2 regions of the Paraburkholderia sp. IMGN_8 genome follow, and region 1 is predicted to be linked to the other one. Evidence: riboswitches for the same ligand, from Rfam matches in the RefSeq annotation. Region 1 holds a riboswitch; the other holds the start of a gene.
What was found. A riboswitch is a leader RNA that binds a small molecule or an ion and turns the genes downstream of it on or off. The one in region 1 is predicted to bind thiamine pyrophosphate.
Positions count from the first base shown of each region.

Region 1 (4,675 bases):
GTTAACACCACCTCAAGCTGTTTACAAGCGCTATCCCGGCACAGATGTGGGTAATCCTGAGGGCTTGGAGGAGGCAGTGGAGCATCTGGAATCTGTGTTCTCGCACATTCAGCGTGAGTGACAAGGCAGTCATACTTCCGGCGGCGCTGCGCGCGCCGTAGCGGTACTTCTCAAAACCAATTGGACGTACGCGCTTCCCGCCTCGCACTGCGTGCTCGCAGGAACGGTCTGCAAGGGACACAAGTGGTTTCGTCTGTGCGCGGTGTGGGCCATCGGCTTCGCCTCGGCAAGGCGCCGAAATGGTTTGCGGTTTGCGGCAAAAATAGCGCCCGGCGGCTAATTCAGCGAGACGCAGAATACTGCTTCGGATGGTGCGACTGCGAGCCACCGCACCAAGCGAAACGCCGGCGCTAAAAACCGGCGGGCGGTTTGGTGAAGTACCGCCACGGCGCGCGCAGCGCCGCCGGAAGTATGACTGCCTTGTCACCAGCGCGGAGTGTGCGAGAACACCGATTCCAGATGCTCCACTACCTCCTCCAAGTCAGGGGATCCGCTTAAGAATTAGCGGTGTGAAGCCGCTTTCTTTGCTTACTTTCTTTGCGGCGGCAAAGAAAGTAAGTGCCTGCCCCGCACAGGGGCGACGCTAATAGACCAATAACAAATCAAGGAAAGGCCACCACCGCAGGCACACCAACAATACCGCCGCCAAAGGCAAAAAGAACAAGCAAAGACCACCGCCGCAGGCAATCAATCGTAGCTAACAACCACAATCACCCGCGTCTCCGCATCCACCCCATTCCCCTTCTTAGCAGAAAGCGACAGCACCCCACCATCGCGGTCGACCCGATAATGCCCATCCCGCGCAGCGGCAAAAACACGTCCAGCGCGATCGACAAACCGCGCAGCAATCGCATCGTCACGCGCCGCCGCGCCGCCGTTCACCTGCAACGCAACATCAGCACCACTCGCCACCCCCGGCGGCGCATTGAAAGTCAGCGTCACTGCCGACGCCCCATGCTTAACCTGCGCACCAGCCAAGCCAACGCCCGCGGCCGACGCGGCAGAAATCTCAAGCTGCGGCGCCACAATCGCCCCCGAAACGGCAATCGTCCCACCGCTCGAAGCCGTCGCCACAGTCGGTCCGGCAAACATTGCGGCCATCACCGCCACCGTGGTCAGCGCTCCAAACCGCCATGCTCTCGTTTTCATCAGCACCCCCTTACGCCGTCTCAAAACGGCATCGCGCCAATCAATGCCACCCATCGCGCTACCGGGTGGCGACCCCCCCTACCAGCGGGATAACGGCACAGGCCGCGGCGCCCTTGAACGCGCAGCAGTGAGAAACACCTCTACCGCCCCGCCCGCGCCCAGCACCGAACAAAGAGACGTCCCAGCTCGTGCTAGCATTCACCTTTCGAAGGCGCCGATTTCGCTTACATCCGGCGCTCACCCGAACTTCCTTCTTTATTCGCCGTTCCCGATGCGTTCTCCGATCTCCCGTGTCTTCACCCGCTTGCGCCTGTGCCGTGCAACCGGTTGCGCACGCGCGGACGTATCACCGCATCACCACGGCCAGCCGACCCGAACGCTCCCGCTTCCCGCCGCCCGGCGCCCGATCTGAACGCTGCTCCCCCTTCACCAGAGCCTCGTCGTCGGGCTCCGGGCCGATCTCATCCGCACGCTGTCCCCTACATGCAGATCGACTTGGAGAACCCGTCATGAAAAAGACGAAAACCTGTTACCTCACCGAACTCGACGTCGCCCGCCTTGAAAAGCACGCGGCCGCGCCCGGCGCCGACGCCAAGTTGCAAGGCATGCTCGACGACGTCCTGGAACGCGCCGTCATCGTCGACTCGCGCGACATTCCGGCGAATGTCGTCACGATGAATTCGCAGGCCACGCTAGTCGACGAAACCAGCGGCGAGCACATGACCTGGACGGTCGTCTATCCGCCCAACGCGGATTTCGCGCAGGGCCGCCTGAACGTGTTTTCGCCGGTCGGCCTCGCCTTGCTCGGCGCCAAACGCGGCGAACGCATCCGCTTCACGCCGCCAAGCGGTACGGAAAAAGTGCTGAAACTCGAACAGATCCTGTTTCAACCCGAAGCCGCTGACGATTTCACGCTGTAAGCAACCAACACAGACAAACACGAACGCGCTTTCGCGGCGCGCCGTTGTTGCATCGCCGCTGTTGCATCGCATCAACCCTGGCAGCCCAATCAACATAAGAATAGTCCACAGCCTGCCGGTGTGTTAGTTATATCCTCCATTCATAATTTCAAGACAGGTTGCCAAGCAGCGTCCGGCCGGTGTATCGTGTGCGCTGCTAACGCGGGGGTCCTGCGTCGCACGGAGGTTGGAGGTCCGTGTTGCGTGGGTGAGAAATACCCTTTGAACCTGATCTGGATAATGCCAGCGCAGGGAAGCGTACGGATTTCGCACCCAGGTCTACCGTTTCATCCATCGCGAATCCGACAACTTCCATCTCGTCTCCTGCTTAGCGGCCCCACATTGCTTTGGGACCAGAGTAAGTGCTTTGCATCAACTCGGGTCGACTGCAATAAATTGCATGGGACCCGAGTAAGCCGCTAAAGCGTCAACTCGGGTCGACACAGGAGATATGCATGAACGCCAATCCGAAGTTTCTTTCCGCCGACGCTCACGTCGATGAAGCCGCTGTCGCCCCCCTGCCGAATTCCCGCAAGGTCTACGTGAGCGGCTCGCGCCCCGATATCCGCGTGCCGATGCGCGAAATCTCCCAGGCCGATACGCCGGATAGCTTCGGCGGCGAAAAGAATCCGCCGGTCTTCGTCTACGATACGTCGGGCCCCTACTCCGATCCGGACGCAAAAATCGACATTCGCGCGGGTCTGCCGGCACTGCGTCAGCGCTGGATCGAAGAACGCGGCGACACCGAAGCGCTAACCGGCCTCTCCAGCGACTTCAGCCGCGAACGCGCCGCCGATATCGCCACCGCCGATCTGCGCTTCCAGGGCCTGCACCGCACGCCGCGCCGCGCCATCGCCGGCAAGAACGTGTCGCAGATGCACTACGCGCGTCGCGGCATCATCACGCCGGAAATGGAATACATCGCGATCCGCGAGAACCAGCAGCGCGCCGCGTATCTGGAAAGCCTGAAGACAAGCGGCCCGAACGGCGAAAAACTCGCGGCGATGATGGGCCGCCAGCATCCGGGCCAGGCGTTCGGCGCGAGCGCGTTCGGTCCGAACGGCCTCACGGAAATCACGCCTGAATTCGTGCGCGAAGAAGTCGCGCGCGGCCGCGCGATCATCCCGAACAACATCAACCACCCGGAAAGCGAGCCGATGATCATCGGCCGCAACTTCCTCGTGAAGGTGAATGCGAACATCGGCAACTCGGCGGTGACTTCGTCGATTGGCGAAGAAGTCGACAAGATGACCTGGGCGATCCGCTGGGGCGGCGACACGGTGATGGATCTCTCGACCGGCAAGCACATCCACGAAACGCGCGAATGGATCATCCGCAACAGCCCGGTGCCGATCGGCACGGTGCCGATCTATCAGGCGCTCGAAAAGGTCAACGGCAAGGCGGAAGATCTGACGTGGGAAATCTTCCGCGACACGCTGATCGAACAGGCCGAACAAGGCGTCGACTACTTCACGATCCACGCGGGCGTGCGTCTGCAATACGTGCCGCTGACGGCTAAGCGCATGACCGGCATCGTCTCGCGCGGCGGCTCGATCATGGCCAAGTGGTGCCTCGCGCACCACAAGGAAAGCTTCCTGTACGAGCACTTCGAAGACATCTGCGAAATCATGAAGGCGTATGACGTGGCCTTCTCGCTCGGCGACGGTCTGCGTCCCGGCTCGATCTACGATGCGAACGACGAAGCGCAGCTCGGCGAGCTGAAGACGCTCGGCGAACTGACGCAGATCGCGTGGAAGCACGACGTGCAGACAATGATCGAAGGCCCGGGCCACGTGCCGATGCAGCTCATCAAGGAAAACATGGACCTGCAACTGGAATGGTGCGACGAAGCGCCGTTCTACACGCTGGGACCGTTGACCACCGATATCGCCCCCGGCTACGACCACATCACGTCGGGCATCGGCGCGGCGATGATCGGCTGGTTCGGTACGGCGATGCTTTGTTACGTCACGCCGAAGGAACACCTTGGGCTTCCGAACAAGGACGACGTCAAGACCGGCATCATCACGTACAAGCTCGCCGCGCACGCGGCCGATCTGGCAAAGGGCCATCCGGGCGCGCAGGTGCGTGACAATGCGTTGTCGAAGGCGCGTTTCGAATTCCGTTGGGAAGACCAGTTCAATCTCGGTCTCGACCCGGACAAGGCACGCGAATTCCACGACGAAACGCTGCCGAAGGATTCGGCGAAGGTCGCCCACTTCTGTTCGATGTGCGGGCCGCACTTCTGCTCGATGAAGATCACCCAGGACGTGCGCGAGTTCGCCGCGCAACAGGGTGTCACCGACGACGAAGCGCTGCGCAAAGGCATGGAAGTGAAGTCGATCGAGTTCATGAAGAAAGGCGCCGAGATTTATCAGCGGCAGTAAGGGTCGGAAAGGCGGGCGCAGTTTCGCGCGACCGCTGCTGAACCGCCCAAATCACCTGAACCACCTGAACCGCTGCGTTGCAGCGTCGAAGCCCGCCACCGGCGGGCTTTTGCGTTTCTG
Region 1 covers NZ_CP150900.1:1,418,297-1,422,971, reverse strand. Annotated here, with positions in the region: gene WN982_RS06790 (hypothetical protein) at 748-1,263, opposite strand; gene WN982_RS06785 (GreA/GreB family elongation factor) at 1,719-2,129, shown strand; TPP riboswitch at 2,323-2,441, shown strand; gene thiC (phosphomethylpyrimidine synthase ThiC) at 2,624-4,555, shown strand.

Region 2 (4,675 bases), 1.0 Mb from region 1:
CGCCGGTCGCCAGCACGTCCGGCAACACCTGCAGGTCGATTCCGCCGATCGCCACGAGCGGCACGACGTCGTCGAGCAGCCGCACGTAACGCGCGAGGCGTCTCAGGCCCTGCGGCGCCGTGGGCATGACTTTGGTGGTGGTGGGGAACACCGCGCCCAGTGCAATATAGCTTGGCCGGAAATGCAGCGCGGTCAGAATCTCGTAGAAACCGTGAGTCGACAAACCGAGCCGGACACCCGCCGCGGCAAGCGCCGGCAAGTCGGCGGTATGGACATCTTCCTGGCCGAGGTGGACGCCGTATGCGCCCGCTTCCAACGCGGCTTGCCAGTGATCGTTGATGAAAACCTGGGCGTCGTGCTCGCGGCCGGCGGCGACGCAACGGGCGATTTCGCGCTTCAGTTCATCGACGGGTTCGGCCGATTTGCGGCGCAACTGAATGGTTTTCACGCCGAAGCCCACCACGCGCTCGACCCAATCCGCGGTCGGCAGCACCGGATACAGACCCAGCCGGTCCGGGCAACGCGCGAACGCTTGCGCCGGCGCGTCCGGCAAACCGGCGATACGCGGGAAACGCCCGAGGTCGGCCGGAAATGCGTCGTCCGCACGGGTTTCGTCGCCGTCGCGCCAGGCCAGCGCCAGCACCAGCGCGTCGTGCGGATCGAAACCGCAGTCCAGAAACGCCGCCAGCGCGGCGATCCAGTCTTCCGCCAGGTGGCCCTCCAGACGGTATTTTTCGCCACCCAGATGCAGTGCCGCGCGGTTCTCCGCGGCTTCAATCACGCCCGCGCCCTGCACCAGCCAGCGCGCCACCTGCTCGCCATGCTGCTGCGTGTCGGCGACGATGATCAGGTCGCCGCCGTTCGGCTCGTCCGGCGCGGTCAGGCAAATGCGCCACGGCGCGTGCGTCGGCGGCCAGTCGCCCAGACGGGCGCGGATGCGTTCGGCGGCTTCGGTGAGTTCGTCGGCGGGCGGCCAGAAGACGTCGCGATCCTTCAAAAGCAAAGTCTGCGTCATGCGGCGCTCCCGTCTTGATGCCAGAACGGCATGCCGACCACCGGCGTGCTCGCATGCGCGCTTTCGCGCTCGGCCATCGGTCCCGCCAGAAAGGCCTGGCGGCCCGCCTCGACGCCCAGCGCGAAGGCGCGCGCCATGGCGTCGGGATGCGTCGCCTGCGATACCGCGGTGTTCAGCAGCACGCCATCGAAGCCCCACTCCATCACTTGCGCCGCGTGCGACGGCACGCCGAGGCCTGCGTCGACGATCAGCGGCACATCGGGCAGCCGCTCGCGCAACACCCGCAGGCCGTACGGATTGATCACGCCCTTGCCGGTGCCGATCGGCGCGCCCCATGGCATCAGCGCTTCGCAGCCCGCATCCAGCAGACGGCGGCCGATCACCAGATCTTCGGTGCAATACGGCAGGACCTTGAAGCCGTCCTTGATCAGCTGCGCGGCCGCTTCGATCAGGCCGACCGGATCGGGCTGCAACGTGTAGTCGTCGCCGATCAGTTCGAGCTTGATCCACTCGGTTTCGAAAATCTCACGCGCCATGTGCGCGGTCGTCACCGCCTCGCCCACGGTCAGGCAGCCGGCCGTGTTCGGCAGCAGCGGCACGCCGTGGCGTTTGAGCAGATCGAAGAAGCCGGCTTCGGCGCCACCTTCGTTCATCTGCCGGCGCAGCGCGACGGTAACCATGCCGGGCCGCGCGGCGTCGATCGAATCGGACAGCGATTGCAGCGACGGATAGCGTGACGTGCCGAGCAGCACGCGGCTGGCGAAGGTTTCGCCGTACAGCGTGAGCGCGTCGGCGGGTCGGGGGGAAATCATTTGCATAATCCTTGTCTCCGGCAATGCGTGGCGGTTCAGTCGGGCCTCGACGAGGCTCAGCCGCCGGCCACGGGTTGCACGACATCGAGCTTGTCGCCCGGCTGCAGCGCGCGCGCCGCATGCTGGGAGCGCGCGACGAAATCGCCGTTTAGCGCGACCGCGAACGGCGGACGCGCGCCGAACGCGGCGAGCGCATCGGCGACTGTCGCGCCTTCGGGCAGCGACAACGGCTTCTGGTTGATATGAATGTCCATGGTGTTCGAATACGGTTCAATCGATGGCGGTAGCGGCGCAGCGTGCAATGCGTGCATTAAAAACCGCAGCGCTCATGCCGGCTCCCGCGTGGAATCCAGTTGAAACAGCTCGCTCCAGCGCGCGTCGCGTTGCCAGTCCGCAAACGCGTCGGCATCGCCGATGCGGCCGTCGAGCAGCGCCGCGGCGAAGCGCACGGCTTCGTCGGCGACTTCGGGCACGATCATGTAGCCGTGCCGGTACAGGCCGTTCACGCGCAAGGTCTGCGCGCCGTCCCACAGCAACGCCGGACGGTGGTCCGGCAAAGTCGGGCGGCACTGCGAATTCAGTTCGAGGATGCGTGCCTCGCCGAAACCGGGATGCACGGAAAATGCCGCGCTCAGCAGTTCGAGCGCCGAGCGCACGCTGACCGGCGACATGTCCTCGCCTTCCACCTCGGTTGCGCCGATCACGTAGAGATCGTCCTGCTTCGGCGCGATATAGAGCGGATAGCGCGGATGCAACAGGCGCACCGGCCGCGTCAGGTTGATACCGGGCGCATGCACGCGCGCGACTTCACCGCGAATGCCGCGCAATGTGGGCAGAACCGCCTTCGCGCCGAGACCGCGACAATCGATCGTGACGCGCGCGGGCGGCAACGCATGATCGTCGACAGCCGTGTTCCAATGCGTTTCGACGCCGCGCTCGGCAAGACCCGCGGCCAGCGCGGACAATACCTGGCGGTTATCCAGTTGCCCTTCGCGCGGCAGCAGCCAGCCCTGATTGAAGCGGCCCGCCAACGCGGGTTCGGCGGCGCCGACCTGCGCGCCGGCGAGCGTCACAAAGCCGCCATCGAGCAGTTCGGCAGGCGCGTTCGAGCGCACCCGGCGTTCGAACAGCGGCGCTTCGGTGCGGTCGGCGTGATGCCATACGACCAGCGTGCCGTTGCGCTGGAAAAACACCGGTTCGGGCAATTCGGCCAGCACACGCGGCCAGCTTTCGAGCGAGCTCGCGCCCAGCCGCGTAATCAGCAACTCGGCGCTGGCGGCTTCGGCAAGCGGCGCCAGCATCGCCGCGGCGACCCACGCGGCGGCTTGCGAACCGGCAGCGTCGCCACGCTCATAGAGCGCCACGCGATACCCTTGCCCAGCAAGACGCCACGCGACGAGGCGTCCGCACAGGCCGCCGCCGAGCACCGCGAAATCGGGTTGAGCAGGACGGTTCATCGTGCACACTCCCGATCACCGCAACGGCAAGCCAAGCCAAAGCAGCGCGGCACGCCGACAGCAGCGTGGCGAAGAGCAAAACTCATGTCTGAAGAATAGGCGGTCATCGAGTCCTTTCCGTACGGCAACAAGCGCACGTACCCAGGACGAAACCGGCGGGTAAGGCCGGCCGGGCAACACGCGCGTCCAAAAGACGGACGCCGCCCGGCGGGGAATGGAAGACTGGCTGCTTCCGGAAACTTCCCGCGCCGGTATTACCCGGATCGGGTGCAAAGGGTCTCTCTCAGCCTCGCTGCCGCTGCGTGGACATCCACGCTGCCGGTGTGCGAAGCACCCCTGTTTCGTCGAAGGCCATTAGACCATAAAAGGCGCGACGCCCGCAAACCAGCGGCTCGCGCGGTGGTCTACAGTTGATCCGGCACCATCTATCGATTCATCAATATGGCCGCGCGCGCCGCTCTGGCACAATGCCGAGACCGGATGCCGCAGGAGCCTGGCGTCGGCGGCACGCTTCGCCGCCCGCGCGACGCCGGCACCCGGGCGAGTCCTGCAGGCGGAAATTAATTTTCGCTTAAGGGGGTCGCGCCAGAATCGGACGCTCACACGGGCGTGCGTTCGTCGAGCACGACGCCCGGGCATGCACCGCAAACCCGCCGTGGGGCGGCCCCCAATGGGTCAGCCCTTGATGGGCCAGCACTACATCAGGATGCTCATGACACCGAATAGCTCTGCCCGCCCCGTGCTGCCGCCGGACGACAAAGTCTCCGCCTGGAGCCTGATCAAACCTTACTGGGTCTCCGAAGAACGAAAAACGGCGTGGGGCTTGCTCGTCGCGATCATCGTGATGAATCTGCTCGTCGTGTGGATTAACGTGCGCCTGAACCGTTGGAGCGCCGACTTCTACAACGCGCTGCAAACCAAGAACGTGCACGATTTCCCGCACCTGTTGATGGTGTTCTCGGGGCTCGCGTTCGCCTTCATCATCCTCGCGGTGTACGGCCGCTATCTGCGGCAGATGCTCGGCTTCCGCTGGCGTCAGTGGCTGACCACGCGCTATCTGAACGAATGGCTGCATGACAGCGCCTTCTACCGGATCGAACGCGACCGGCTCGCCGACAACCCCGACCAGCGGATCAGCGACGACCTGCAATCGTTCGCCACCACCACGCTGTCGTTGACGCTCGATCTGCTGTCAACGGTCGTCACGCTGGTGTCGTTCATCACGATCCTGTGGTCGCTCGCCGGCGCGCTGACCGTCTCGCTCGGCGGCATGCCGGTGCAGATTCCCGGCTACATGGTGTGGGCCGCTGCGCTCTACGCGGTGGTCGGTTCGCTGATCATCCAGAAAGTCGGCCATCCGCTCGTGCCGATCAATTACCAGGCACAGAAAG
Region 2 covers NZ_CP150900.1:383,033-387,707, reverse strand. Annotated here, with positions in the region: gene thiE (thiamine phosphate synthase) at 1-1,015, opposite strand, end outside; gene WN982_RS01915 (thiazole synthase) at 1,012-1,827, opposite strand; gene thiS (sulfur carrier protein ThiS) at 1,884-2,081, opposite strand; gene WN982_RS01905 (FAD-dependent oxidoreductase) at 2,154-3,284, opposite strand; TPP riboswitch at 3,508-3,632, opposite strand; gene WN982_RS01900 (ABC transporter ATP-binding protein/permease) at 3,997-4,675, shown strand, end outside.
Region 2: linked by a shared signal. The riboswitch ahead of WN982_RS01905 (FAD-dependent oxidoreductase) and the one ahead of thiC (phosphomethylpyrimidine synthase ThiC) in region 1 are both predicted to bind thiamine pyrophosphate.